3 regions of the Dactylosporangium sp. NPDC051541 genome follow, and region 1 is predicted to be linked to each of the others. Evidence: predicted binding sites of a transcription regulator. Region 1 holds the regulator's gene; each other region holds the start of a gene.
What was found. Region 1 encodes HrcA, which represses chaperone genes, less so after heat shock. Its sites were predicted from a motif close to GGTTNGCACNCTCNNNNNGAGNGTGCNAACC; they were not measured.
Positions count from the first base shown of each region.

Region 2: the regulator HrcA is predicted to act here: its motif matches at 3,023-3,053, upstream of groES (co-chaperone GroES).
Region 3: the regulator HrcA is predicted to act here: its motif matches at 6,253-6,283, upstream of groL (chaperonin GroEL).

Region 1 is NZ_JBITDU010000006.1:197,650-207,359, reverse strand. Features, by position in the region: gene ACIA8L_RS27485 (serine hydrolase domain-containing protein) at 1-893, opposite strand, end outside; gene ACIA8L_RS27480 (SDR family NAD(P)-dependent oxidoreductase) at 914-1,639, shown strand; gene ACIA8L_RS27475 (16S rRNA (uracil(1498)-N(3))-methyltransferase) at 1,643-2,341, opposite strand; gene dnaJ (molecular chaperone DnaJ) at 2,338-3,462, opposite strand; gene hrcA (heat-inducible transcriptional repressor HrcA) at 3,516-4,538, opposite strand; gene ACIA8L_RS27460 (DUF4870 domain-containing protein) at 4,734-5,360, shown strand; gene hemW (radical SAM family heme chaperone HemW) at 5,406-6,602, opposite strand; gene ACIA8L_RS27450 (enoyl-CoA hydratase-related protein) at 6,620-7,396, shown strand; gene ACIA8L_RS27445 (hypothetical protein) at 7,453-8,346, shown strand; gene ACIA8L_RS27440 (phytanoyl-CoA dioxygenase family protein) at 8,497-9,420, shown strand; gene ACIA8L_RS27435 (GlsB/YeaQ/YmgE family stress response membrane protein) at 9,491-9,710, opposite strand, start outside.
Region 2 is NZ_JBITDU010000011.1:36,410-46,119, reverse strand. Features, by position in the region: gene ACIA8L_RS38415 (ABC transporter ATP-binding protein) at 1-307, shown strand, start outside; gene ACIA8L_RS38410 (DUF1707 domain-containing protein) at 239-526, opposite strand; gene ybaK (Cys-tRNA(Pro) deacylase) at 540-1,019, opposite strand; gene ACIA8L_RS38400 (hypothetical protein) at 1,037-1,783, shown strand; gene ACIA8L_RS38395 (methyltransferase domain-containing protein) at 1,743-2,948, opposite strand; gene groES (co-chaperone GroES) at 3,131-3,445, shown strand; gene groL (chaperonin GroEL) at 3,597-5,243, shown strand; gene ACIA8L_RS38380 (molybdopterin-dependent oxidoreductase) at 5,356-6,864, shown strand; partial or broken gene ACIA8L_RS38375 (WhiB family transcriptional regulator) at 7,007-7,372, opposite strand; gene ACIA8L_RS38370 (LuxR C-terminal-related transcriptional regulator) at 7,553-8,317, shown strand; gene ACIA8L_RS38365 (DUF5319 domain-containing protein) at 8,382-8,774, opposite strand; gene guaB (IMP dehydrogenase) at 8,897-9,710, shown strand, end outside.
Region 3 is NZ_JBITDU010000001.1:320,762-330,471, forward strand. Features, by position in the region: gene ACIA8L_RS01470 (glucosyl-3-phosphoglycerate synthase) at 1-519, opposite strand, end outside; SAM riboswitch class I at 626-764, shown strand; gene thrC (threonine synthase) at 778-2,046, shown strand; gene ACIA8L_RS01480 (GNAT family N-acetyltransferase) at 2,294-3,481, shown strand; gene paaN (phenylacetic acid degradation protein PaaN) at 3,813-5,486, shown strand; gene ACIA8L_RS01490 (cold-shock protein) at 5,765-5,968, shown strand; gene groL (chaperonin GroEL) at 6,455-8,074, shown strand; gene ACIA8L_RS01500 (hypothetical protein) at 8,351-8,953, shown strand; gene ACIA8L_RS01505 (phosphotransferase enzyme family protein) at 8,965-9,696, shown strand.

The sequences.
Region 1 (9,710 bases):
TAAGCCGCGGCGAGGAACCCTGGCATGGCCCCGTCATGCCCGACGTGCACGACCCGCTCGCTCCCGGCCCGCGGATGCAGGATCAGCCCGAGCCCGAACGCGCGCACCCAGAGCACATCCTCGGTGACGACCTGCGGCGCCCGCATCTCCTCGACGGTCGCGGCCGACAGCACGGTCCCGTTCGGGTCCATCTCCCGCGGATCGGCGAGGAAGGCACCCCACCGGGCCAGATCCCCAGCGGTGCTCCACAGCTGCGCCGCCGGCCCGACGGCCCCGAAGTCGGCGGGCGGCTCGGGCTGCGCGAAGTCCGACCAGGCATCGACCTGATACCCGACCACGGGCCGCTCGGGCGTGACCGCGGTGTCGGCGAGCCCGAACGGGTCCAGGATCCGATCCTGCAGCACCTCGGCCCAGGTCCCGCCGCGCAGCCGCCCGACCAGGTGCCCGAGCAGCGCGACGGCGAGGTTGGAGTAGTGAAACCGCAGCCCCGGCCGCAGGACCTGCTCGGCCCGGTCCAGCTGCGCGAGCAGCCCTTCGAGGTCGGGCGCCAGCATGGTGTCCCACACGTCCCCGAACGGCTCCCGCTGCAGCCCCGACAGGTGCGACAGCATCCGCCCGACGGTGAGCTCCCCGTGCGCCTTGACCGGCAGGTGCCGAGCGATCTGATCGTCGAGGCCGAGCAGCCCTTCATCCCGGCACTGCATGACCAGCACGGCCGTGAACGTCTTGGTGATGGACCCCATCCGAAACTGACTGGAGGCGTCCACTCCCTCGCCCACCTGCAACGTCCACAGCGGCCGATCGGCCCGATGGACAGCCACGCTCAGCCCGGGAACCCGGGCGTCGGCCTGGGTCTCCCGAACCATCCGCTCATACCGCTGCGACACCTTCATCCCGGAATACTATTTCGCGCATGACAGCTCGCAGGGTCTTGATCACCGGCGCGGCCCGCGGAATCGGCGCCGCGATCGCCCAGGCCTTCACCGCCGCCGGCGACCGGGTGGCCGTCCACGGCCGCACCCCCGCCGACTTCGGTCTGCCCGCCGAAGGCCACGCAGTCGTCTTCGGCGACCTGTCCGACCCGGACGCGGTCCGCACCGTCGTCGACCGGGCCGCCGAAGCCCTGGGCGGCCTGGACGTGGTGGTCAACAACGCCGCCGTCTACATCGAGCACAAGATCCTCGACGTGAACTACGAGGAATGGCAGCGGGCCTGGCACGACACCCTCGCCGTCGACCTCCTGGCCCCGGCGAACGTCTGCTGGTGCGCGGCCCGGCACCTGGGCCAGGGCGGCCGCATCATCAACGTGAGCTCCCGCGGCGCCTACCGCGGCGAGCCCGACCACCCGGCCTACGGCGCGTCGAAGGCCGCCCTCAACTCGATGACCCAAAGCCTGGCCCGCGCCCTCGCCCCGAAGGGCATCGCGGTGTCCGCGGTAGCGCCGGGTTTCGTGGCCACCGACCTGGTAGCCGACCTGCTCGCCGCCCCGGAGGGCGACGCGATCCGAGCCCAGAGCCCGTTCGGCCGCGTCGCCACCCCGGAGGAGATCGCCGCGGCGGTCCTGCACCTGGCATCCCCGCAGGCGGAATGGTCCTCGGGCGCCATCCTCGACCTCAACGGCGCCAGCTACTTCCGCTAGGTCCTACCAGCGGCCGAGGCGGACCGAGAGGGCGGCGACGGCGGCGGCACCGGCGGTCGACGTCCGCAGCACCTCGCGGCCGAGACGGACCGGTGTCCCGCCGATCACATCGAGCTCCTCGGGGGCCACACCGCCTTCGGGGCCTACGACCAACGTGATCTCGCCGGACGAGGGCAGTGGGACCGCGGAGAGGGGCACCGACGCCTCCTCGTGCAGGACGAAAACCACTCCGGAGAGGGACAGCTGCTTCGTCGTGGCCGCCGGCGACACCGTGGGAACCCACGAGCGGCGGGACTGCTTGGCCGCCTCGCGCACGGTCGACCGCCAGCGCTCCAAGGGCCGGTCGTCCTTCCACCGCGCTACGGAGCGCGCCGCCTGCCACGGCACGATCCGATCAACACCAACTTCAGTCAGCAGTTGTACTGCCAGTTCCCCGCGCTCCCCCTTGGCGATCCCCTGCACCACCGTCAGGGCGGGGTCGGGCGCGGGTTCGAAGGTCGGCGAGTCCAGCTCCAGGGCCAGCGAACCCTTGCGCGCGGAGACGACGACGCCGCGCACCAGGCCACCGCGGCCGTCGGCGAGGAGCAGCGCCTCGCCGGGGGTCAGGCGTTGCACGTCGGCGGCGTGATGGCCCTCCGGCCCGTCGAGGACGTATGACGGGCCGGGCGGCAGCGACGGTATCAGGAAAAGGGGCAGGCTCACTGGTGGCCGTTGAACGCATCGCGCATGCGGGAGAAGAAGCCGCCCTGCTTGGACAGCTCGGCCACCTCCTCGCCGCGCGTGCGGGCGAACTCGCGCAGCAGGCGCTCCTGCTCCGGCTCCAGCCGGGTCGGGGTGCGCACGTCGAGGTGCACGTAGAGGTCGCCGCGGCCGGCGCCGCGGAGGTGGGGGACGCCCTTGCCGCGGATGCGCAGCGTGGAGGTCGGCTGGGTGCCGGCCTTGACGTCGACCGTCTCCTCGCCGTCGAGGGTCTTGATGGTCAGGCGGGTGCCGAGCGCGGCCGCGGTCATCGGGACCGTGACGCGGCAGTGCAGGTCGTCGTCCTTGCGGGAGTAGACGTCGTGCGGGCGCTCGTGGATCTCGACGTAGAGGTCGCCGGGCGGGCCGCCGCCGGGGCCGACCTCGCCCTGCTGGGCCAGGCGGATGCGCATGCCGTCCTCGACGCCCGACGGGATCTTGACGGTGAGCGAGCGGCGGGTGCGGACCCGGCCGTCGCCGCCGCATGTGGCGCACGGGTGCGGGATCACGGTGCCGAAGCCCTGGCAGGCCGCGCAGGGGCGGGCCGAGACGACCTGGCCGAGGAAGGTGCGCTGGACCGACTGGACCTCGCCGCGGCCCTGGCAGATCTCGCAGGTCTGCGGCTGGGTGCCGGGGGCGGTGCCGGCGCCCTGGCAGGTGGTGCAGACCACGGCCGTGTCGACCTGGATGGGGGCTTCGACGCCGAAGGCGGTCTCGTGCAGGTCGAGGTCGAGGCGCAGGATCGCGTCGGCGCCCGGGCGCACGCGCGGGCGGGGCCCGCGGGCGGACTGGGTGCCGAAGAACGCGTCCATGATGTCCTGGAAGCCGACGAACGCGCCGCCCTGGGGGCCGCCTCCGCCGCCGCTGGGCGCGAGCGGGTCGCCGCCGAGGTCGACCATCTCCCGCTTACGCGGGTCGGACAGGACCTCGTAGGCGGCGTTGATCTCTTTGAACTTCTCCTGCGCCGCCGGGTCCGGATTGACGTCCGGGTGGAACTCGCGGGCCAGCCGCCGGTAGGCCCGCTTGATCTCATCGGCTGTGGAGTCCCGCTTGACGCCGAGAATCCCGTAATAGTCCTTCGCCACTGAGTCCTATGCCCCTGAGATAGTCGATGCTGAGTGCAACGCTGATGTAGCCGTCAACTCTGTGCCAGCAGGTCGCCGACGTAGCGTGCCACGGCCCGGACGGTCGCGATGTTTCCGGGGTAGTCCATGCGGGTCGGGCCGAGCACGCCCATCCCACCGACGATCGTGGTGCCCGGACCGTAGCCGGTGGCCACGATCGAAGCCGTCCGCAGGTCCTCGATCTCGTTCTCGTCGCCGATGCGGACCCTCGTCATGCTGGGTTCGACCTCGCCGAAGAGTTTGAGCAGGATGACCTCCTCCTCGAGGGCCTCGAGGATCGGCCGCAGCGAGCCCTGGAAGTCCAGCAGGCCGCCGCGGGCCAGGTTGGCGGTCCCGGCGAGCGCGATGCGCTCCTCGGTCCGCTCGACCAGCGTCTCCAGCAGTACCGTCGAAAGGGCGGTCATCGGCGGCCGCAGTCCCGGCGCCGACTCCTCGACGAGGGCGACGACCAGGGGTGGCGTGTCCGCCAGCCGCTTGCCGACCAGCTTCTCGTTGATCAGCCGGCGCAGCTCGGTGACGTCGTCGGCCAGGATCGGGGCCGGCAGCTCGACCAGGCGCTGCTCGACCCGGCCGGTCTCGGCGATCATCACCACCATCAGCCGCGTGGTGGAGATCGGGACGAGCTCGAAGTGCCGGACGCTCGCCCGCGACAGGCTCGGATACTGCACCACCGCCACCTGCCGGGTCAGCTGCGCGAGCAGCCGGACCGTGCGGTGGACGACGTCGTCGAGGTCGACCGCCCCGATCAGGAACCGCTCGATGGCCCGGCGCTCGGCCTGGCTGAGCGGCTTGACCCGGGACAGCTTGTCGACGAACAGCCGATAGCCGGCGTCGGTGGGCACCCGGCCGGCGCTGGTGTGCGGCTGCCGGATGAATCCCTCCTCCTCCAGGACGGCCATGTCGTTGCGGACCGTCGCCGGGGAGACCCGCAGGTTGTGCCGCTCGACCAGCGCTTTGCTGCCGACCGGCTCCTGGGTGGCGACGTAGTCCTCGACGATGGCGCGGAGCACTTCGAGCTTGCGCTCGTCAAGGGCCATGGCACCTCCTCCGGGACTAGCACACAGACTGGCACTCCCAACTGGTGAGTGCCAGTCTACGTCAGGCGTCCACAGGCACGCGATGATCGTTTGGCCGACCCTCGGCGCCACCGCCGCTGTACTGGGTAAAAGTTGTCTAAAAGAAGTCATGTCGTGTCGCTGGCGCCACTTGATCGATGCCCCTACGGTGGCGGCATGAGTGAACCACCTCGCCCCCCGGGGGACTACGGCCAGCCGCAGGACCCTAACTACGGGTATCCGCCCCAGCCGCCCGTGTCGGGTGGCGGGTACCCGCCGCCGTCCAGTGGCGGCGGGGCCTACGGCACACCACCCACCTCGGGTGCCGGCTACGGGCAGCAGCCCGGCGGATACCAGCAGCCCGGATACCAGCAGCAGCAGCCGGGCGGTTACCAGCAGTCGGGTTATCAGCAGCCCGGGCAGTACGGCCAGGCCGGTGCCTACGGCGCACCCGCCGGCGGACCGGGCTTCACGCCGGTCGGCTACAACAACAGCGACGAGAAGACCTGGGCGCTCATCGCCCACTTCGGCGGTGTGCTCTTCGGCTTCATCGCCCCGCTCGTCGCGCTCCTCGCCAAGGGCAACGAGTCGCCGACGGTCAAGGCGCACGCGAACGAGGCGCTGAACTTCCACATCACGTGGGGCATCATCCTGTTCATCGGGGCCCTGCTGTCGGTGTGCACGCTGTTCATCTCGCTGTTCGTGCCGTGGATCGTCGTCATCGTCTTCTCGATCATCGGCGGCGTGAAGGCCAACAACGGTGAGCTGTACCGCTACCCGCTGACCTTCCGGATGATCAAGTAAGCACCGGACGTGCGGAGAGGGGCGGCCACACCGGCCGCCCCTGCTTCATGTCAGGGCCCGGGCGACGCCGTCGGCGAGGAGCCGGCCGCGCAGCGTCAGCACGGCCCGGCCGGCCGCGAACGCATCGGCGTCGAGCTGCCCGCCGGCGAGGCAGTCGCGGGCCCCGGCCCGACCGGCCGCGTCCAGCACATCGAGGGGCAGGCCGTCCGCGAGCCGGATGCGCAGCAGCACGTCCTCCATGTGCCGTTCATCCGGCGTCAGTACCTCACGGGCCTGCGCCGGCGACAAAGCGTCCGCGAGCCGGGCGGCGTAGGCGTGCGGGTGCTTCACGTTCCACCAGCGCACCCCGCCGACGTGGCTGTGCGCGCCCGGGCCGAGACCCCACCAGTCCCCGCCCCGCCAGTAGAGCTCGTTGTGCCGGCAGGGCGAGTCCTTCGACCAGTTCGACACCTCGTACCAGGTGAAACCGGCCGCCCGCAGGGTCTCGTCGGCGGCGATGTAGCGGTCGGCGGCCACGTCGTCGTCGGGGTATGGCAGCTCGCCCCGGCGCATCCGGGCCGCCATCCGCGTGCCGTCCTCGACGATCAGGGCGTAGGCGCTGACGTGGTCGACCCCGGCGTCGACGACGGTGGCGAGGGAGGCCGCGAAGTCCTCGGGCCGCTCCCCCGGCGTGCCGTAGATCAGGTCCAGGTTGACCCGCTCGAACCCGGCCGCGCGGGCCTCGGCGGCGGCCGCGGCGGGCCGGCCCGGAGTGTGCCGGCGGTCCAGGACGGCCAGCACGTGCGGTGCGGCCGACTGCATGCCGAGCGAGATCCGGTTGAACCCGGCCGCGCGCAGCTCCCGCAGGCCGGCGGGGTCGACGGACTCGGGGTTGGCCTCGGTGGTCACCTCGGCGTCGGTGGACAGGCCCCACGTCCGGTCGATGCCGTCCAAGATCCTCGCGAGTTCGGCCGCAGGCAACAGCGTGGGAGTACCCCCGCCGAAGAAGATTGTGTCGACTCGGGCCGGGTCGACCACTTTGGCCGCCAGGGACAGCTCGTCCAGGACCTGGTCGGCGTAGCCGGCGCTGAGCACGCCCTCGCTCGCGGTGTAGGTGTTGAAGTCGCAGTATCCGCACCGCGTGGCGCAGAACGGCACGTGGACGTAGACCCCGAAGCCCCGCCGACCGGCGCCGTCGGCGACCCCGTCGGGCAGGGCACCGTCGCGGGGCATCGGCTCGCCTTCTGGTAGTGCTCCGGGCATTTCACTAGTGTGCCCGCATGTCTCTCGTGCGATCGTCGACGGGGCGGGGCGTGGCGACGCTCACCCTGGACAGCCCGCCCAACCGCAACGCGCTGTCCACGGGCCTGATCGAGGAGCTCCTCGCGGCGCTCGCGGCGGCCGAGGCCGACGACGCGGTCCGCGTGGTCGTGCTGACCCACACCGGCCCGGTTTTCAGCTCCGGGGCCGACCTCAAAGAAACAGCGGCTGCGATTGGTACCGGCAAGCCGCCGATCAGTCGCCTCGGGGAGGTCCTCGCCGCCATCTGGGAGGGCAGCAAGCCGGTCGTGGCCCGGGTGGCGGGACCGGCGCGGGCCGGCGGCCTGGGCCTGATCGCGGCCGCCGACATCGCCGTGTGCAGCACCGATGCCACGTTCGCGTTCACCGAGGTCCGCATCGGCGTGGTGCCGGCGGTGATCTCGGCCACAGTGCTCGCGCGACTCTCGCCCCGGGACGCCTCGGAGTTGTACCTCACCGGCGCGACGTTCGACGGTGCGCGCGCCCAGCGCGTGGGGCTGGTGAACGCCGCGGTGCCGGCCGAGGAGCTGGACGCGACCGTGGCGGGCTACGTGGCGGCTCTGGTCCGGGGCGCCCCCGAGGCCCTGGCCGGCACCAAGGACCTGCTGCGGCAGCCGCGGACCGACTCGTTCCGGCACCAGATCCGGGCGCTGACGGAGCTGTCTGTGTCGTATTTCGGATCCGCGGAGGGCCGGGAAGGCATGCTGGCATTCCGGGAGAAAAGGAACCCGAACTGGGTACCGGACGGCGCCGCCTGATCGTGAAGGCTGGCGTTCAGGACGTACGCTTCTCGACCTGATGAGGAGGTGATGACGTGCGGGCCCGACGCTTGCTGACGATCGCGGCGCTTTCAGCGGTCGCTGTAGCCCTGTGCGCATACGTCATCGCCAACAGGGTCAGCCAGGACATCCCGCTGCGGATCGCCACCAGCCGGGCCTGCGTCGTCAACGCCGGCAACGCGGCCGTCGGGGCCACCGCGGACGCCACCGAGGTCGAGCTCGACAGCGACCAGCTGGCCAACGCGGCCACCATCACCGCCGTCGGGCTGACCCGCAAGGTCCCGCACCGCGGCCTGGTCATCGCGCTGGCCACCGCCTGGCAGGAGTCGAAGCTGGTCAACCTGGGCGGCGGCGACCGGGACTCGATCGGGCTGTTCCAGCAGCGGCCGAGCCAGGGCTGGGGCACGCCGGAGCAGATCGCCGACCCGCGGTTCGCCGCCAACGCGTTCTTCACCGCCCTGCTCAAGGTCAAGGGCTGGGACAAGATGAGCGTCACCGACGCCGCCCAGGCCGTGCAGCGCAGCGCCCTCCCGGACGCCTACGAGAAGTGGACCGACGAGTCCGAGATCATGGTTAAGGCGCTCAGCGGCGAGGTGACCGGCGCGGTCGCGTGCAACGTCACCGAGCAGGCCAGCCGCGGCCCGGAGGCGGCCCGCTCGCTCGGCGCCAGCCTCAAGCTGGACTGGGGCACCGTCAAGACGACGAACGTGTCGAACCTGGTCGGGGTGGCGCTCAAGGTCAGCGAGCCGAAGTCGGGCTGGCAGTACGCACACTGGCTGGTCGCCCACGCGCAGGAGCGCGGCATCAAGCGCGTCGTGTATGCGGACATGCAGTGGACGGCGGCGAGCGGAGCGTGGTCACACGTGACGGAGCGTGGCGGTATCGACGCCGGTCCAGGCGGGGAGCGGGTCGTCGCCGAGGTCTACTAGAGACCTTGACGTTCAGCGCGACCAGCGGGTTGTCGCCCGTTCGGACATTGTCGCGTGCCCAACTCCCGAGTCGGCCGCGTATACACCTCGCGTTACCATCGGTCGTTCGAGACAACGCGCACGGGCACCACGAAAACGTAAGGGGAGGACATGACGTCCGCTGCACCCGACTACGGCGACCTCACCGGCTACGAGCCGATCAGTGATGCCGACCGCAAGGAGTTCCACGAGAACGGCTTCCTGCTGGTCCGCAACGTCCTCACCGAGGACCACCGGGCCGCGCTCGAGGCCGCGATGGACCGGGTCTACGCCGAGGAGATCGCGGCCGGCACGGCGACGCACCTGAAGAAGGACGGCACGCTGCACCTGCTGGGCTTCCTCAACCGCGACGAACTCTTCGGGCACCTGCTGACCCAGCCGACCATCTTCCCGTACATGTGGGGCCTGGCCGGGTGGAACATCTACACGCACCACAACCACCTCGACGTGACGCCGCCCACCTCCGAGGAGGAGCCGCCGTCGTGGGGCTGGCACCAGGACGGCTACCGGCAGAACTCCGACCCGGAGACGATGGACCCCAACCTCCCGCGGCCGATGTTCTCGCTGAAGGTGGCCTACGTCATCTCCGACCTCTCGGAGACCGGCCGCGGCGCCACCAAGGTCATCCCGGGCAGCCACCTCTGGAACTCGCTGCCCCGCCCGGCCGACACCACGGTGCACAACCCGGACCCCGAGGGCACCGTCGAGATCACCGCGAACCCCGGTGACTGCTTCATCTTCGACCGCCGCCTCTGGCACTCGCGGTCCCCCAACTACTCGACGATCACCCGCAAGATGCTCTTCGTCGGCTACACCTACCGGTGGATCCGCACGCTCGACGAGATCGCGATCGACAAAGACGGCGAGTGGTGGAACAACCGCACGCCGGTGCAGCGCCAGCTGCTCGGTGAGGCGACCCACACGGCCAACTACTGGGGCATCAACTGGAACGGTTACATTGACGAGGAGATTCCGCTCCGCAAGGAGCTGAAGACCCGCGGCCTGCTCGACCGGTCGATTCCCTGGCTGCGTTAAGCACCGCGCAAAATGCGCAAGGCCCCCGGTTCGCCGACCGGGGGCCTTGCGCATTTTCAGACTGTGAAACTTACAGGGCGCGGCGGCCCCGGCCCGCGAAGCCGGCGACGAGGGCAACGCCCACGGCGGCCACGAGGACCTGGATCAGCAGCTCGCCCCAGTCGATGCCGGGGGTGTCGGTCGAGATGCCGACCGCGTTCGCGATCAGCGTGCCGAGGAACGCGGCGATGATACCGACGACGATCGTCAGCCAGATCGGGATGTTCTGACGGCCGGGGACGACCAGCCGC
Region 2 (9,710 bases), on a different contig from region 1:
CCTCGACGAGGCGACGTCGCTCATCGACCCGCGGGCGGCCCGGCACCTGGAGCGGTCGCTGGCCGGGGCCCTGGAAGGGCGCACGGTGATCGCGATCGCGCACCGGCTCTTCTCCGCGCACGACGCCGACCGGGTGGCCGTCGTCGAGGACGGCCGGATCAGCGAGCTGGGCCCTCATGACGAGCTGGTCGCGGCCGGCGGGGCCTACGCCGCGCTGTGGCGGTCGTGGCACGGCAAGTCACTTGAGCAGGGCGTAGATGATCCCGATGATGACCACGGCGGCGATCGCCAGGCCGAACGTGAGTAGCAGCTGGCGGTCGTGGGTGGCCGGCGGGGCCGGTGGCGTCGGTGTCTTCGGGGACAGCGCCGGCAGGTCCACCACAGCCGCGCGCAGGTCGTCGAAGGTCTTGGCCGCATACACGGTCCCGACCCGGTCGGAGAACTCCTCCAGGGTGAGCCGGCCCGCCTCGGTGTGCCGCTGGAGCACCCCGATCACGCGCTGCCGGTCCTCGTCCGATGCCCGCACAGCCGACATGGTTTCAGTGCGACGCGATCGGCGCCAGGGTCGCGCCGGTGACCTGCAGGAGGTCGGCCGGGGCGAGCTCGATCTGCAGGCCGCGGCGGCCGCCGGAGACATACATCGTGGCCAGCTCCTCCGCGGAGGCGTCGATCACGATCGGCAGCCGCGAGCGCTGCCCGACCGGGGAGATCCCGCCGGTCACGTAGCCGGTGGCGCGCTCCGCCGCGGCCGGCTCGGCCATCGCGGCCCGCTTCCCGCCGACTGCGGCCGCCAGGGCCTTGAGGTCCAGCGACGCCGAGACCGGGACCACGCCGACGGTCAGCTGCCCGTCGACGGTCGTCACCAGGGTCTTGAACAGCCGGGTCGGCTCCACGCCCAGGGCCGCGGCGGCCGCCTCGCCGTAGGACGCGGCGCGCGGGTCGACCTCGTAGGTGTGCGGGGTGAACGCGATCTTGGCGCGCGTCAGCATCGCGGTCGCCGGAGTGCCCTTGCTCGCCACTGGCCCACAATAGCGAGATGCAGATCGGCTCGGTCCAGTTGTACCTCGGCCACGGCCACCTGTTCCTGGGCGCGACGAGCAGCGTGGACCTGTCGGTGTTCGACGGCGACGGGGCGGTCACCGCGACCGAGCACCACGTGCGCATCGCCGCCCGCCCGCAGGTGGGCCCGGTCCGAGTGCGGCTGTGGCAGGGCGCCGGGCCGCGGGTCGGCAAGCTGGTCTTCGACGGGCTGCTGAAACTGCCCGACGCCAAGTTCTGCGTCGAGGAGGGCACCGGCCAGTCCCGGTTCGTCACCAAGGTCACCAGCCACTGCCCGCGGGTCCTGGTCGCGGTCGACGACCCCGGCCACGCGTCCCGGATCGAGGTCGTGCTCGAGCCCGAGTTCGTGCCCCGCAGCGCCCAGGTCTGGACCGCGGGCGAGCCGCCGTTCCCGAAACTGACCGTGGCCCCGACCACACCCCGGCACCGGGCCGACGCGTTCGCCGACGCCCTCACCGGGCACGACTTCGCCCACCGGCGGCTGGCGGCGGCGCTGCTGGTCGTGGCCGAGGAGCGGCGGCAGCGCAACTCCGAGCAGAGCGTCGCCTTCTACATCAACGACATCGTGGAGTGGCTGCGCTGGCTGAACGACCGGCTCACGTACGAGATGTGCCGGGACACCGGGCGGCACCTGCTGGGGCAGCTCGGGTCACGCCCGCCCGAGCTGCTCGCCGCGGACACGCTCAGCGATCTGCAGCGCCGGCTGGGGCATCCACTGGTTTGAGCAGCAGGGCGGCCGGCTCGTCGGCAATTCTGGTGAGCGCCAGGAAGGCGCTCTCCCGGCCTTGCAGCCTGAGCTGTTTCCGCAAGTCGTCGACGTCGTGCGCGGAGCCGCGTTTGAGGATCTGCAGGGCGCCGATGTCGCGCTCCTTGAGGGCGGCGCGCAGCTTCTTGAGCGCGATTGGGAGCCGGTCCACGATGGCATAGCGTTTCGCGAAATTTGTGGATATGTCAGTTTTTGTGGTGATGTAGGCGATCGACTGGTCCAGCAGCGTGCCGTCCAGCTCCTCGGCCAGCTCCGCCACCAGGTGGGAGCGGACCACGGCGCCGTCCGGGTCGTAGAGGAAGTCGCCGACGGGGCCGACCGGAGCCTGCCGGGTGCCGCCGCCGGTGAGTTGGTAAACCTTGTCACCCTTGATGACCGTCGCCCGCCGCGGCACCTCGGCCAGGGGCCCGCACCACGCGGCCGCCTCCACCACGTCGCCGTCGACGGACACCCACTCGCCCTCCGCGCCCTTCGGCAGCAGCGCGTGGTCGATGCCGGGTGCGAGCTTCAGCACAGTGATGGGGACCCGGGTGGGCAGGGCGGTCACGAAGTCCCACGGCGGCGAACAGGCCCGCGGATCGAACACCCGGCGGCCGCCCGCCGTCCTGCGGGCCGGGTCGCAGAACACCGCCTCGATGGCGACCAGGGGCGTCGTGGTGGCGTCGCGGGCCTCAATCAGTACAACATCCGCGATTTGCAGGTTCTGGGCGTTTGCTTCGGCCACCGCGGCGGTCACCGGGTCGGCGTCCACGGCCAGGACCCGCATGCCGGCCCGGGCGAACGCGATCGTGTCGGCGCCGATCCCGCACCCGAGGTCGGCCACCCGCGTGGCACCGGCCGCGGCGAGTCGAGCGGCTCGGCGCCGGGCCACCGTCGACCGGGTCGCCTGTTCCAGGCCGGCCCTGGTGAAGAGCATTTTGGCGGCATCGGTACCGAACTTCGCCGCACCCCGCCGCCGGAACTCGGTCTGCGTGAGCGCCGCGGCGGCTAGGGTCGGTGTGAAGCCCTGCGCGCGCAGCTTCTCGGCCGCGACGAGCGGATTACTGTCGGGCAGCGCGGCCGCGGCGGCCAGTGCGGCCTGCCCGTCTGCGCTGATCAGAGCCTGAACGTCCTCTAAGCGCACGGTTTTCCTCGGGTGATTTCGTGGCGTGTCTGGCACTCTAGTTGACGGAGTGCTAGCCACCGGCATAACCTCCGAGTTAGCACTCTCATGCCGAGGGTGCCAGACATACCCGGCCGGGGCCGGCACCCGCGACGACGGCTTCACCGGGCACTCGATTAGCAAGCTCGATACCCCAGGAGGGTATGCCCGTGACTACCGCGACGCAGGTTGCGATCAAGCCGCTCGAGGACCGCATCCTGGTCCAGGCCAACGAGGCTGAGACGACCACCGCCTCGGGCATCGTCATTCCGGACACCGCGAAGGAGAAGCCCCAGGAGGGCACCGTCATCGCGGTCGGCCCGGGTCGCATTGACGACAAGGGCAACCGGGTGCCGATTGACGTGAAGGTCGGCGACACCGTGATCTACTCGAAGTACGGCGGCACCGAGGTCAAGTACGCCGGCTCGGAGTACCTGGTGCTCTCGGCCCGCGACGTGCTCGCCGTCATCGAGAAGTAAGAACGTTCTAGAAGCAGTGGCCACCGCCCCGGACTCGTGCACAGGCGCGAGCCGCCGCCGGCCGACCTAGGCCTCGACCTACGAGGCCTGTGTCGCCTGTCGGCTCCGGGGCGGTGTCGCTTTCTTCGTCTTTGAAGGGAATCCGTTAAGCATGGCGAAGATCCTGAGCTTCTCCGACGAGGCGCGCCACCTTCTGGAGCACGGCGTCAACCACCTGGCCGACACGGTCAAGGTCACGCTCGGGCCCCGGGGACGCAACGTCGTCCTCGACAAGAAGTTCGGCGCCCCGACCATCACCAACGACGGCGTGACGATCGCCAAGGAGATCGAGCTCGCCAACCCGTACGAGAACCTTGGCGCCCAGCTGGTCAAGGAAGTCGCCACCAAGACCAACGACGTGGCCGGCGACGGCACCACGACCGCCACCGTGCTGGCTCAGGCGCTGGTCCGCGAGGGCCTGCGCAACGTGACCGCCGGCACCAACCCGGCCGGCATCAAGCGCGGCATCGACCAGGCCACGGCCGCCGTCGTGAAGGCGCTCAAGGACAAGTCGACCCCGGTCAACAGCCACACCGAGATCGCCCAGGTCGCCACCATCTCGGCCCAGGACGCCACCATCGGCGACCTGATCGCCTCGGCCATGGAGCGCGTCGGCCGCGACGGCGTCATCACGGTCGAAGAGGGCTCGATGCTCACCACCGAGCTCGAGGTCACCGAGGGCATGCAGTTCGACAAGGGCTTCATCTCCCCGCACTTCGTCACCGACGGCGAGGCGCAGGAGGCGGTCCTGGAGGACGCCTACGTCCTGCTCACCACCCAGAAGATCTCCGCCATCGAGGAGCTCCTGCCCCTCCTGGAGAAGATCGTCCAGAACAGCAAGCCGCTGCTGATCATCGCCGAGGACGTCGAGGGCCAGGCCCTGTCGACCCTCGTGGTGAACGCCATCCGCAAGACCTTCCGGGTCGTCGCGGTCAAGGCCCCCGGCTTCGGCGACCGCCGCAAGGCCATGCTGCAGGACATCTCGATCCTGACCGGCTCCGAGCTGATCGCTCCCGAGCTCGGCTACAAGCTCGAGAGCGCCACCCTGGAGCAGCTCGGCACCGCCCGCCGCGTCGTGGTCACCAAGGACCTGACCACGATCGTGGACGGCGGCGGCGACCAGTCGGAGGTGACCGCGCGCGTCGAGCAGCTCCGCAAGGAGGTCGAGGCGTCGGACTCGGACTGGGACAAGGAGAAGCTCAACGAGCGCGTCGCGAAGCTCTCCGGCGGTGTCGCGGTCATCAAGGCCGGCGCCGCGACCGAGGTCGAGATGAAGGAGCGCAAGCACCGCATCGAGGACGCCATCTCGGCGACCAAGGCCGCGGTCCAGGAGGGCATCGTCCCCGGCGGCGGCGCCGCTCTCGCGCAGGTGGCCTCCGTCCTGGACGGCGACCTGGGCCTGACCGGCGACGAGAAGGTCGGCGTGGCGATCGTGCGCAAGGCCCTGGTCGAGCCGCTGCGGTGGATCGCCCAGAACGCGGGCTTCGACGGCTACGTCGTGGTCGGCAAGGTCCAGGCGCTCGACTTCGGCCACGGCCTCGACGCCGCCACGGGTGAGTACGTCGACCTGGTCAAGTCCGGCATCGTCGACCCGGTGAAGGTGACCCACAGCGCGGTCTCCAACGCCTCGTCGATCGCGGCCCTCCTGCTCACCACGGAGAGCCTGATCGTCGAGAAGCCGGCCGCCGCCGAGCCGGCCGCGGGCGGTGGCCACGGCCACTCGCACGGTCACGGCCACTCGCACGGCCCCGGCTTCTGACCGGAGCGGATGCACAAGGGGCCCCGGGCGATCTTCGCTCGGGGCCCTCGCAATTCTTAGCGTCCCATTACATGGCTTGGTGCGGCCGGGACGATCGCCGCATGCTTGGGGCGTGCACACTCGCAGGTTCGCCGCGCTGGCCGGGGTCGCGGCCGCCGCCGTTGCCGTCGGCGTCGCTGAAGTCGTCGCGATTCTCACCGGAGCCACCACGTCGCCGCTGGTGAGCGTGGGTGGGGTGGTCATCGACGCGGTGCCGGCGAAGGTCAAGGACTTCGCGGTCGAGGTCTTCTACACCTACGACAAGCTCGCGCTGTCCATCGGCACGCTCGTGATCCTGGCCGCGTTCGCCGCCGGGGTGGGGGTGCTGGCGCGGACGCGGATCTTGTGGGGGTACCTCGGAATCGGCGTTTTCGGTCTTATCGGGATCGTCGCCGCCCTCAGCCGGCACAACGCGCCCTGGTACGCCTTCATCCCCACACTCCTCGGGGCGGCCGCGGGCGCCGGCGTGCTGCGCTGGCTGTTCACCCAGGAGGCGAGCGCGAACGCCACCGAGGACGAGCGGCGGGGGTTCCTGCGGGCGGCCGGTTACACGCTGCTCGGGGCCGTCGTCGTCGGGTTTGGCAGCCGGTGGTTCTCGACGCGGCGCGGGGTCGAGGCCGACCGGGCCAACGTCCAGCTGCCCAGCGTGCCGCCCAACACCGTGGCGCCGCTGCCGCCGGACGCCGACGCGAGCCTGCCCGACATGGCGCCGTTCGTCACGCCGAACAAGGACTTCTACCAGATCGACACGGCGCTGGTGGTACCGCAGCTGACCACCGAGGACTGGCGGCTGCGGATTCACGGCCGGGTCGAGAAGGAACTCACCATCACGTGGGACGAGCTGCTGAAACGGCCCATGATCGAGCGGTACGTCACGCTCGCCTGCGTCTCCAACGAGGTCGGCGGCAACCTCATCAGCAACGCCAAGTGGCAGGGCGTGCGGATCGCCGACCTGCTGGCCGAGGCCCGGCCCCAAGCCGGCGCCGACCAGGTCGTCAGCCGGTCGATCGACGGGTTCACCGCGGGCACTCCCACGACCGCCCTGCTCGACGGGCGCGACGCCATCCTCGCCATCGCCATGAACGGGGAGCCGCTGCCGGTCGAGCACGGTTTTCCCGTTCGGATGGTGGTGCCCGGGCTGTACGGGTACGTCTCCGCCACGAAATGGCTCGTGGAGCTGGAGCTGTCGTCGTTCGCCGATTTCGACGCCTATTGGATCAAACGCGGATGGTCCGCCCAGGGGCCGATCAAGACCGAGTCAAGAATCGACACGCCGCGGGACGGGGGCAGTCCGCACGCCGGCGAGATCATGATTGGCGGCGTCGCCTGGGCGCAGCACCGCGGCATTTCCAAGGTCGAAATCCGGGTTGACGACGGTGCCTGGCAATCGGCGACGCTGCTGCCCGTGCCGTCGATCGACACCTGGCGGCAATGGACGCTCAAGTGGCAGGCCACCCCGGGCAAGCACCGCATCACCGTGCGGGCCACCGACAACGGCGGCGACACCCAGACAGACGCCGTGGCGCCGCCGGATCCCGACGGCGCCACGGGGTGGCACTCCATTGAGGTTGAAGTGAAGTAGCTCTTTAGCGGGCGGCCGTGCGTGAGCGGGAGTTTCCGGCCGACACCTGAGGGCGGCGCTGTGAAGGCACGCCCGGCGCGGGGTGCGTCGGGCCCGGGCGGCCCGGCACGGCGCGCAGCGGCTGCTGAGCGCCCGCGTTCGGGGCCGGCATGGGCGGGGTCGGGCGCAGGCCCAGCTTGGCCTCCAGGCGCGCGACGTCGACCCGGGTGTGGCGGCGGTCCGCCGCCTCCTCCCAGCCCAGGGCCAGCAGCCGGAGCCGCTCGCCCTCGGTGAAGCCGCCCCACACGCCGTAGGGCTCGCGCGTGGTCAACGCCTGGGCGGCGCACTCCGCGCGCACCGGGCAGGCCCGGCAGACGTTCTTGGCGGCCGTTTCCCGGCGGCCTCGCGACGCTCCGCGCTCACCGTCCGGGTGGAAGAACTGGGCGCTGTCCCGCCCGCGGCACAGGCCGAGTCGCTGCCAGTCCCAAATGTCCGCGATTGGACCGGGCAGGCGAGTAACATTCGTCATTCGCTCCTCCTTCCAGGCGTGTGGCCTGGAATTCGTGCGTTGCACAATCTCTGTACAACGCGCGAGACCGCCACAGGTAACGGCATGTCGTCGGTCAATTTCTCGTAGGCCAATCGCGGCGAAACCGCGTCTAGATCTCGCCTTTTCGTGTTTCTCTCTACGAGAGAGAGGAGCACGACGGTGCGTACGATTTTGGTGTGTGTGCGAACACAGGTCGCGGCACAGACGGTCGCCGCAGCCGCGGCCAGGCTGGGAGTGGCACACGCGGTGCGGACCGCCGTCACGATGGTCGAGGCCCTGGCGCGTCTTTCCGAGCAGCCGGCCGACCTGGTGCTGGCGGACCCGACGCTGGCCCGGCCCGACAGTGCGGAGTTCTCCCGCCGCGTGCTGGCCGTGGCGCCGGGCGCGACGGTGGTCTTCTTCGGCACGGAGGAGCCCCGGGCGGCCGCCGCGGCGATCGCGGCCGGCGCGCGGGCGGTCATCCGCGTCGACACGGCCGACCCGGTCACGACGCTGGCCAAGGCGGTGCTGCTGGTGCTGAGCCAGGTCGGCCGCGGCGGCAACGGCGAGCCGGTGCTGCAGGCCCGGATGGGCGCGCCGACCCAGGCGGCGGGCGGCATGATGCAGGCGGGCCGTGGGCTTCCGCCCGGCGCGGCCAGGACCGCGGTCGGGGTGCCCGGTGCCCGGGTGACCGGTGCGGGTGTGCCGACCCAGCGCGGCGACGTCCCCGGCGAGCCCCCGCGGCGGCGGGTCGAGCTCACCGAGCGCGAGCTGCAGGTGCTGCGCGGGATGGCGGACGGCAAGAGCAACGCCGAGATCGGCCGCGAGCTCTTCGTCTCCGAGGACACGGTCAAGACGCACGCTCGCCGGCTGTTCCGGAAGCTGGGAGCACGTGACCGGGCACACGCCGTAGCGGCGGCGTTCCGAGCCGGGCTCGTGAGCTAGCGGGGGCCATCCGGGGCATGCCGCAGCGGTACCCGCCGCACGGCAAACCTAAACGACGAGCAGTTCAGCTTTCGCCGTCGTCGGTGGCACTCGCCAGCGCGTCGTGGACCCCGTCAGCGTAACCCCGCGCGTACTCCCATGTGACGTAATGGTCGGGGTCGGGGTCGAAGGCGGGCTCGTGCACGCGCGGACGACCGGACGTGAGCAGGTGTTTCAGGTTGCCCCGCAGCAGATCCCAGTCGAAATAGTGCGGTTCGTGGCAGTCCTCACACTCGATCACGAGCCCACGCACGCCGATCGCCGTGAGCAGCGCCTGGTAGATCTCGAGGTCCGCAAGGTCCTCGAGAACGTCCTGGCGCTCGGCGGCCGTCAACGGGTCTTCGCTTCCGCTGTCGTCGAGCTCGGCCGAGGGATCGGCCGGGTCGCCGGCGAACGGGTCGATGGGCTCTTCGTGCACGCCTCAACGGTAGACCTTTTCGGCCCCGATGTGGGCCCGGGCACGGCTCTGCCATGGCGGACGGGTGCGCCGCCGGGGCGGAAGTACGATGAGACGCACCCGCCGGACGACCGAGAGCTGGGATGCGCTTCATGGATTTCTCGCGACCTGACGTGCTGCCTTTGGGCCTGACCTTCGACGACGTGCTGCTGCTTCCGGGCGAGTCGGACGTCGTCCCGAGCGCCGTGGACACGTCGAGCCGGGTCACCCGGAACATCACCCTCCGGATACCACTGGTGTCCTCCGCGATGGACACCGTGACCGAGGCCCGGATGGCCATCGCCATGGCCCGCAACGGCGGCATCGGCACGCTGCACCGCAACCTGTCGATCGACGACCAGGCCACCCAGGTCGACCTGGTGAAGCGCTCCGAGGCCGGCATGGTGACCAACCCGGTGACCTGCTCGCCCGACGACACGCTGGGCGAGGTGGACCGGCTCTGCGGCCGCTACCGGATCTCCGGCGTGCCCGTGACCGACGCCGACGGCCAGCTCGTGGGCATCGTCACCAACCGCGACATGCGTTTCGTGTCCGACCCCAACATCCGGGTCCGCGAGATCATGACCGTCGCGCCGCTGATCACCGCCCCCGTCGGGGTGAGCAAGGACCAGGCCCTGGCCCTGCTGCGCCAGCACAAGGTCGAGAAGCTGCCGATCGTCGACGGCGCCGGCAAGCTGCGCGGCCTGATCACCGTCAAGGACTTCTCCAAGAGCGAGAAGTTCCCTCACGCGACCAAGGACGAGGCCGGCCGGCTGCGCGTCGCGGCCGCGGTGGGCGTGGGCGAGGACTCCTACAAGCGGGCCCGCACGCTCATCGACGCCGGCCTCGACATCGTCATGGTCGACACCGCCCACGGCCACAACCGCCAGGTCGTGGAGATGGTCCAGCGGCTGAAGA
Region 3 (9,710 bases), on a different contig from region 1:
CCGGGCGGCCAGCTCGGTGACCCGCCCGCCACCGGCCGCGGAGACGTCGAGCAGGGGCCGGTCGTAGAACGCCTTGACCATCAGCGTCGCCGGATCGGCCAGCAGCGGCCCCAGCAGGCCCGTGACGAAGTGGGGGCGGAAGTCGGTCAGGTCGGCATCGACGTACACCAGGATGTCGCCCTTGGTGACCGCGAGGGCCTTCCACAGCACCTCGCCCTTGCCCGGCCGCGAGCCGGTGGCCGGGAGGATGTCGTCGCGGTGGTGCACGGTCGCGCCGGCGGCCGCGGCCACCTCGGCGGTGCGGTCGACGGAGCCGGAGTCGACGACGATCAGCTCGTCGACGAGGGGGCCCAGCGACCGTACCCCCGAAACGATCTCTCCTACTGTCGGCTCCTCGTCGAGGGCGGGCAGTACCACGCTGACCCGGGTGTCGCCCTTTGCTTCGAGCACCTCCTCGACCGGCCAGTCGGTCCAACGAGAGGTGCGCCGGGTGAACCAGTCCGCTGCCGCGTGGTGCATGAATGAAAACCTAGCGCTGCCCACCTCGTGAGATGACTCATACCCGGCCGGCGGTGGTGCCCCTTACACTGGGCGTCACGCGTCTTGGCGCGTCTTACAACTCAATACCTCATCCAGAGGGGCAGAGGGATACGGCCCGATGAAGCCCCGGCAACCCCTGCGGCAATGGCTCGATGACGAGGTCAGCCGCGGTAGGTGCCAAATCCGTCTCGCGCACACGCCCGTGCGCGCGGGAAAGATGAGAGGAAGGCCTCCGCCATGACCTCGACGCTCGGCGTCTTCACCGACTCACCCGCCCGCAACCTGGTCTGCCGCGGCTGTGGCGCGACGTTCCCGCTGGCCGCGCAGCACGCCTGTTACGAGTGTTTCGGCCCGCTCGAGGTCGGCTACGACGCCGAGGCGCTGGCCAAGGTGACCCGGGAGCAGATCGAGGCGGGACCCAAGAACATCTGGCGGTATGCGCCGCTGCTGCCGGTCGGCGTCGACCCGGCCACCCGCGTCACCCTCGACCCCGGCCTCACCCCGCTGGTGCGGGCCGACGGCCTGGGTAAGGAGCTCGGGTTCACCGCCCCGCTGTACGTCAAGGACGACTCGGCCAACCCGACGCACTCGTTCAAGGACCGGGTGGTCTCGGTCGCGCTGACCGCCGCGAAGGCGCTCGGCTTCACGCGGTACTCCTGCGCCTCCACCGGCAACCTGGCCAACTCCGTGGCCGCGCATGCCGCCCGGGCCGGCGTGCCGTCGACCGTGTTCATCCCGGCCGACCTCGAGCCCGGCAAGATCGTCATGACGGCCGTCTACGGCGGCGAGGTCGTCGCCATCGAAGGCTCCTACGACGAGGTCAACCGGCTGTGCTCGGAGCTCACCGAGACCGACGAGTTCGAGGACACGGCGTTCGTCAACGTCAACGTGCGGCCGTTCTACGCCGAGGGCTCCAAGACGCTCGGCTACGAGGTCGCCGAGCAGCTCGGCTGGCGCATCCCGGCCCAGGTCGTCATCCCGATGGCCAGCGGCGAACTGCTGACCAAGATTGACAAGGCGTTCGCCGAGCTGGTCGAGATCGGCCTGGTGCCGCCGTCGGAGTGGAAGGTCTTCGGGGCCCAGTCGGCCGGCTGCAACCCGATCGCCACCGCCCTGCACGAGGGCCGCGAGGACATCATCCCGGTCAAGCCCACCGGCATCGCGAAGTCGCTGAACATCGGCGACCCGGCGGCCGGCGTCTACGCCCTCGAATCGGTGCGGCGCAGCGGGGGCTGGATGGAGTACGTCGACGACGACGAGATCCGCGCCGGCATCCAGCTGCTCGCCCGGACCACCGGCGTCTACGCCGAGACGGCCGGCGGGGTGACCACGGCGGTGCTCAAGAAGCTCGTCGAGTCGGGTCGTTTGGACCCGAACGCCGAGACGGTCGTCTTCAACACCGGCGACGGGCTGAAGACCCTGGATGCGGTGGCCGACCGGGTGGGGCCGACGCACCGCGTGAAGCCGTCCCTGAAGTCCGCCCGCGAGGCCGGCCTGCTCGGCTGAGCCCGACCACGGCCGGATGATTTTTTGGTCTGGCACGATCACCGAGCGTTCATCTGCGGAGAGCGCTTCCAGGCCGGGACTAGGAACGCCGAGTCCCGGCCGGGGCGGTGATCGACACGCAGCGTGATCGATGGTGCGCGGATCGTCGGATCGAGGACTTGACGACCTGTTGCCCTAGGTTCAGGATGCTCGGTGCGGGAGGACGTGTCGCCGCGAGACCCCTGGGTCCGCGACCACAGCACCGGAGGTGCTGGCGAGCGTCCTCTCGACCAAATTCTGCTGTGTTTCGCGGTCGCTTCGCTCCCTCCCCGGCATAGGGCTCCGCCCACCCGCACCCCCGGCCACACGTGGTTGCGGTCGGCGTTGCTTGATCAGCCGGCGTAATTGGTTTGCTCTCGCTTCGGGGCGGCGCCACGCTGGCGGCATGTCTCCCACCACGCTCGAGATCGTCGAGGTGCGCGCCGACGACCCGGCGGCCGTCGACGCGGTGTACGACGTGCTCGTCGCGGCGCTCCGGGCGGACCGGCCCGAGCTGCCGCCGCTGTGCCGCTACCAGTACGAGCGGCAGTTCGAGGTCCCGGCCCCGGCCACCAAGCGGTCGTTCTACCTGGCGCGGCACGGCGACGAGCCCGTCGGTGTGGCCCAGCTCGACCTGCCGCACCTCGACAACCTCGACAAGGCCCACGTCGACCTCTACGTGCGCCCCGACGCGCGGCGGCAAGGGATCGGCCGCGCCCTCTACACCCACGCGCTCGTCCCGGCCCGCGCCGACGGTCGTACCAGCGTCCTCGGCTTCAGCCCCGAGGGTGACGGCCCCAACGGATTCGCCGCCGCCGCCGGCCTGCGCAACGGCCTGCTCGACGCCCGCCGCCGCCTCGACCTGGCCGACATCGACGACGCCGCCCTCGACCACATGTACGCCGAAGGCCTCGTCAAAGCGGCCGGCTACCGGCTGGTGCAGTGGAGCAACGAGCTGCCGGAGGAGTACGTCGAGGACCTCGCCGCGCTCGACAGCTCCTTCCTCGCCGAGACACCCATGGGCGAGCTCGACTACGAGCCGGAGCAGGTCGACGCGGCCCGGCTGCGGCAGCTGTACCGCGCGTTCGCCGCCTGGGGAGCCCGGCGCTACGAGTGCGGCCTGGTGCACGAGGCCACCGGCCAGCTCGTGGCGTGGACGGCGCTGCGGGTCGCGAAGACGGTCGACTGGCACTGCTGGCAGCTGATCACCCTGGTCCACCCGGCCCATCGCGGCCACCGCCTCGGCCTCGTCGCCAAGGTGGCCAACCTGCGCACGCTACGCGCGGCCGAGCCCGCCGTCACCGTGATCGACACCTTCAACGCGGCCGACAACTCCTACATGATCGCGATCAACGAGGCCATGGGCTTCCGCTTCCGCGACACCTGGGCCAACTGGCAGGGCCCCATGCCCGCCTGACACCCCAACACCGATCCGCTCGTCACCCGCCGCCCACCCCGCCCGTTCACCGCCGCTGTGCCGCTGTGCCGCTGTGCCGCTGTGCCGCTGTGCCGCTGTGCCGCTGTGCCGCTGTGTCGCTGTGTCGCTGTCGGGGCGGCCGGGCGGTCTGCGTGTTGCGGGCCGGGCGGTCAGTGTCGTGTGAGCCGGGCGGTCAGCGCCTTGCGGGTCGGGCGCTCGGCGGTGCGGCGCCGGTCCGGTCGGGCGCGGCGCTGGTCGCGTGGCGGGTTGCTCTCTCGCGGGAAGTCGTCAGACGGTCGGCGGGCCCGCTCCACGGTGGCAGGATGGCGCCATGGAGAACTCACACCCCATGTTCACCAGCCACGCCGACACGCTGGAGCGGGCGCTGACCGCGATCGCCGAGCGTGCGTACTGGTCCAACTATCCCGAGTCGCCCAGTCCCCGCGTCTACGGCGAGCATGCCGCCGCGGAGGGGGAGGCCGCGTTCCGGGCCTACCTCGGCACCGATTTTCCGCTCAAGGACCAGCCCGGGATCACCGACTGGGTCGCGACCGAGAGTTCGCCGTTCGGGATCGCGCTCGACGTGCGGTACCCCCGAATCGATCTTGATCTTGGTTTTGCCGCCCTCGCCGAAGGAATGCCGGCGTGGCGGGCGGCCGGGCCGCAGACCCGGGCCGGAGTGGGCCTGGAGATTCTCGCGCGTCTGCACAAGGCCGCGTTCGAGCTGGCCAACGCGGTGCACGCGACGACCGGCCAGGCCTTTGTGATGGCGTTCCAGGCCGGCGCGCCGCACGCGTTCGACCGGGCCCTGGAGGCGATCGCCTACGCCTACCGCGAAATGACCCGCACGCCGGCCGTGGCCGACTGGGAGAAGCCCGCCGGCAAGGGCCAGACGTTGAAAATGTCGAAGACCTTCCATGTGGTACCGCGTGGAGCCGCGCTGGTCATCGGCTGCAACACGTTCCCCACGTGGAACTCGTACCCGGGCTTCTTCGCGTCCCTGGTCACCGGCAACCCGGTGATCGTCAAGCCGCACCCGCGGGCCGTGCTGCCCCTGGCGATCACCGTGAAGATCGCCCGCGAGGTGCTCGCCGACGCCGGCTTCGACCCCAACCTCGTGCTGCTGGCCGCCGAGGGGACCGGTGAGGGGCTGGCCAAGACGCTCGCGCTGCGGCCGGAGGTGCGCATCATCGACTTCACCGGCTCGACCGAGTTCGGCGACTGGCTGGAGGCCAACGCCCGCCAGGCCGTCGTCTACACCGAGAAGGCCGGCGTCAACACCGTCGTCGTCGACTCGACCGACGACTTCGCCGGAATGTGTCGCAACATCGGGTTCTCGTTGGTGTTGTATAGCGGCCAGATGTGTACCACTCCGCAGAACATTCTCGTGCCCGTCGGCGGCATCGCGACGAACGAGGGGCACAAGAGCATCGACGAGGTTGCCGACGGTATTGCCGGTGCCGTGCGGGCGCTCACGGCGGAGCCCGCGAAGGGCGTGGAACTGACCGGCGCAATCGTGAACGACGGCGTTCTGGAGAGGCTCCAGAAAGCGGCTTCCGTCGGCGCCGCGGTGCTCGAATCATCAGACGTTTCACATCCGGCTTATGCGACCGCGACTGTGCGTACACCGCTCATCCGGAAACTCGGTGCCGGTGACGAGCAGACGTATGGCACGGAGTGGTTCGGGCCCATTTCCTTCGTTGTCGCCACCGATTCCACGGCGGGCAGTTTGCGGATCTTCGGGGCCACCGTCGGCCGGAAGGGCGCATTGACCGCTTCGGTCTATTCGACTTCGCCGGAGGTCCTCGACGCGATGGAAGAGGCCGCTCTGCTTGCTGGTGTGCATTTGTCAGTCAACCTGACCGGCGGCGTCTTCGTGAACCAGTCGGCCGCGTTTTCCGACTTCCACGCCAGCGGCGCCAATCCGGCCGCCAATGCCGCGCTCACCGACGGTGCGTACGTCGCGAGCCGTTTCCGCGTTGTCCAGTCACGCCGTCACGTGTAGGCGCGAAGGTTACTAACACGTAGTCGCCGGGCGATGCTTGCCTTCGCAACGGAAAATTGCGGAGAAGGCATGCTCGGCGACCTTTTACAGCTGTTTGATTCGTGACCTTGCTGTCCGATTTGGGCCTGTCGGCAGTCGGGTTACTCCTGTACCGTGCGGTTCGGTCATCGTTCTCGCGTCGGAGTCCACCCCCGGAACCGGCGGTTGTGGCCGACGACCCGGAGCTGGTCCCCACAACCAGCCGAGGTAGCGCAGGACCGAAGTAGAGGAAGTGCACCGTGGCACAGGGCACCGTCAAGTGGTTCAACAGCGAGAAGGGCTATGGCTTCATCGCGGTCGACGGGGGGCAGGACGTGTTCGTCCACTTCTCCGCGATTGAGATGGACGGCTACAAGTCGCTGGAGGATGGGCAGCGCGTCGAGTTCGAGATCGCGCAGGGTCAGAAGGGTCCGCAGGCCGAGCAGGTTCGTCTGCTTGCCTGAACCCAGCTCCTCTAACAACCCGCCGGGGCACCGTTCTCATTGACGAGGAGCGGTGCCCTGCGCGTATTTGTTGCCCGCTCCATTTAATGCCCGTTTTATTCCTATTCATGGATCGCGCCGTTATTTCCGGCGCCTTTGCGGCTCGTCCGGCCGCCGCGCGGCCCACGTCCGGCGCCGATCGCCCGGTCCGCCGCCTTCCTCCCGGCCTCGCCGGACACCCTCCAGATCACCTGTCGCGGGGCTTCCGTTTGCTTGCACTCGACCGGCCAGAGTGCTAAACAAGGACTTGGCACTCGCAACCGGTGAGTGCCAAGGTCGGGACGGTGCAGTCCTCCGGTGGGCAACCACCTGAGGCTGGTCGTCGCGGGCTCATCCGGCCCGACCGCCGAGGTCCCGCTGGGTCCTCGAAGGTGTGAAATGCAGGCGGTGCGCCGCCGGCCCCACGGGGTCGAGGCGAATCGTGAGTGTCCAGGAGGACAACGCCGAATGGCCAAGATTATCGCGTTCGACGAAGAGGCGCGCCGCGGCCTCGAGCGGGGCATGAACACCCTCGCTGACGCCGTCAAGGTGACGCTCGGCCCCCGTGGCCGCAACGTCGTCCTCGAGAAGAAGTGGGGCGCGCCCACCATCACCAACGATGGTGTGAGCATCGCCAAGGAGATCGAGCTCGAGGACCCGTACGAGAAGATCGGCGCCGAGCTGGTCAAGGAAGTCGCGAAGAAGACCGACGACGTCGCCGGTGACGGCACGACGACGGCCACCGTGCTGGCCCAGGCGCTGGTCCGTGAGGGCCTGCGCAACGTGGCCGCCGGCGCGAACCCGATGGCCCTGAAGCGCGGCATCGAGGCGGCTGTCGCCTCCGTCGCCGACGAGCTGTCCAACCTCGCCAAGGACGTGGAGACCAAGGAGCAGATCGCCTCCACCGCCTCCATCTCCGCCGGTGACACCACGGTCGGCGAGATCATCGCCGAGGCGATGGACAAGGTCGGCAAGGAAGGCGTCATCACCGTCGAGGAGAGCAACACCTTCGGTCTCGAGCTCGAGCTCACCGAGGGCATGCGCTTCGACAAGGGTTACATCTCCCCGTACTTCGCGACCGACAGCGACCGGATGGAGGCCGTCCTCGACGACCCCTACATCCTCATCGTCGAGTCGAAGATCTCCGCGGTGAAGGACCTGCTCCCGGTGCTGGAGAAGGTCATGCAGGCGGGCAAGCCGCTCGCGATCATCGCCGAGGACGTCGAGGCCGAGGCCCTGGCGACCCTCGTCGTGAACAAGATCCGCGGCACCTTCAAGTCGGTCGCCGTCAAGGCCCCCGGCTTCGGCGACCGCCGCAAGGCCATGCTGGCCGACATCGGCATCCTGACCGGCGGCCAGGTCATCAGCGAGACCCTCGGTCTGAAGATCGAGAACGCTGACCTCGGCCTGCTCGGCCGCGCCCGCAAGGTCGTCGTCAGCCGCGACGAGACCACCATCGTCGACGGCTCCGGTGACGCCGAGGCGATCAACGGCCGGGTCGCCGAGATCCGCGCCGAGATCGAGAAGAGCGACTCCGACTACGACCGCGAGAAGCTGCAGGAGCGCCTGGCCAAGCTGGCCGGCGGCGTTGCGGTCATCAAGGTCGGCGCGGCCACCGAGGTCGAGCTCAAGGAGCGCAAGCACCGCATCGAGGACGCCGTGCGCAACGCGAAGGCGGCCGTCGAAGAGGGCATCGTCCCCGGCGGTGGCGTGGCCCTCGTGCAGGCCGGCAAGACCGCGTTCGACAAGCTCGAGCTGACCGGCGACGAGGCCACCGGCGCCAACATCGTCAAGGTCGCGCTGGACGCCCCGCTGCGCCAGATCGCGGTGAACGCGGGCCTCGAGGGCGGCGTCGTCGTCGAGCGCGTCCGCAACCTCGAGCCCGGCCACGGCCTCAACGCCGCGACCGGCGAGTACGTCAACCTCCTGGCCGAGGGCATCATCGACCCGGCCAAGGTGACGCGCTCGGCGCTGCAGAACGCCGCCTCCATCGCGGCCCTGTTCCTCACCACGGAGGCCGTGGTGGCGGACAAGCCGGAGAAGGAGAAGGCCCCGGCCGCCCCCGGCGGCGGCGACATGGACTTCTGAGTCCACCAGCTCCACACGAAGCGGGCCGACCCTCCGGGGTCGGCCCGCTTTGCTGTGCGCCACCCCCGAACCGCCGGGAACTCCGCCCGCCCGCCGTCCAGCGCCAGCTCACTCGCTGCGCGCGCCCCGCGAAAGTCGGGCGCTCCGCATGGGGCCGACCCTTGGGCGCCAACTCGCTTGCTGTGAGCGTTCACGAAGAGTCGGCGCTCCGCGAAAAGTCGGGCGCTTCGCACCACGACTTTTCGGATTTATACCCCGACGGCGGATAAGTCGAATTTGCGCGTTTTCGGCATCGCTTTGGGGCACTTCGGCTGGGCCTTCGTCGTCGACCCACTGACCGTCGAACGTCACGCTGCCGATCCGCTGCCGATCCGCTGCCCATCCGCTGGCCGTCCGCTGATCCGTCCACCGATTCGCTTCTCGCTCGCCGATCCGTCCGCCGGCGTCACATCGTGCGGCCAGCGTGTCGTGGGGTTCGGACCGCTGTCGGTTGTTGCCTTGCGCTGCCGTGCCGGGCGTCGCTGGCAGCGGCTCGCCGTTGCCGTTGCCGCCGCTGCCGTCGTCGTTGCCGCTGCCGTTGCCGTTGCCGTTGCCGCCGCCGCCGCCGCCGCCGCCGTCGTCGTTGCCGTTGCCGTTGCCGTCGCCGTTGCCGTTGCCGTTGCCGTCGTTGCCGTTGCCGCCGCCGTGGTCGCCGTTGCCGCCGCCGCCGTCGCCGTCGCCGTCGCCGTCGTCGTCGTCGTCGATGGCAGTGGCTCGTCGTTGGCGGTGGCTCGTCGTGGCTCGTTGTCGCGGTCGTGTCGTTTGGGTGGCGGGTGTTTCGTGGTCGTAGCGCAGCGGTGGAGCGATATTGGGTGCCTCTGGGAGGTGGGAGGTCCGTAAGGTGGGGGCCTATGGGGTGGGAGGCGCTTGGGCGGTGGGGGGCGGATGCGGCTCGCGTTGAGCGGCTCTCCGGTGGGGTGGCCAATGATGTGTGGCGGGTGCGGGTTGATGGGCGGCCGGCGGTTGGGCGGCTCGGGCGGCGGAGTGATGCTGATCTTGCTTGGGAGACTGGGCTGCTGCAGTACCTCGACCGGGAAAGGTTGACGGTGCCGGTGCCCATTCCGACCGTGGACGGGCGGTTGTTCGTCGACGGGCTGGTGGTGATGACCTTTCTGGAGGGTGGGCCGCCGGAGACGTCGGACGACTGGCGGCGGGTGGCGGGGGCGCTTCGGGAGCTTCACCGGGTGACGTCGGGGTGGCCGCAGCGGCCCGGGTGGCGGTCGTCGACCGACCTGCTGCACGCCGACTCTGGGACGAAAGTCGACCTCAACGCGATGCCTGCGGAAGGGGTTGCTCGCTGCCGGGCGGCTTGGGCTCGGCTCGCCGGGCGGGCGGCTTGCGTCGTGCACGGCGACCCGAACGCCGGCAACGTGCGGATCACGGCGGATCGCGTCGGACTGATCGACTGGGACGAGGCGCATGTCGACGTGCCCGACCTTGACCTGGCGCTGCCGGACAACGCCGCTGGGCTCGACGACGAGGCCTATGACGTTGCCGGGCAGGCGTCGGCGGCGTGGGAGGCGGCGGTTTGTTGGGACGACGAGTACTCGAAGCGGCGGCTCGCTGCAGTGCGGGCGGTCTGACCATCGCGTGACCT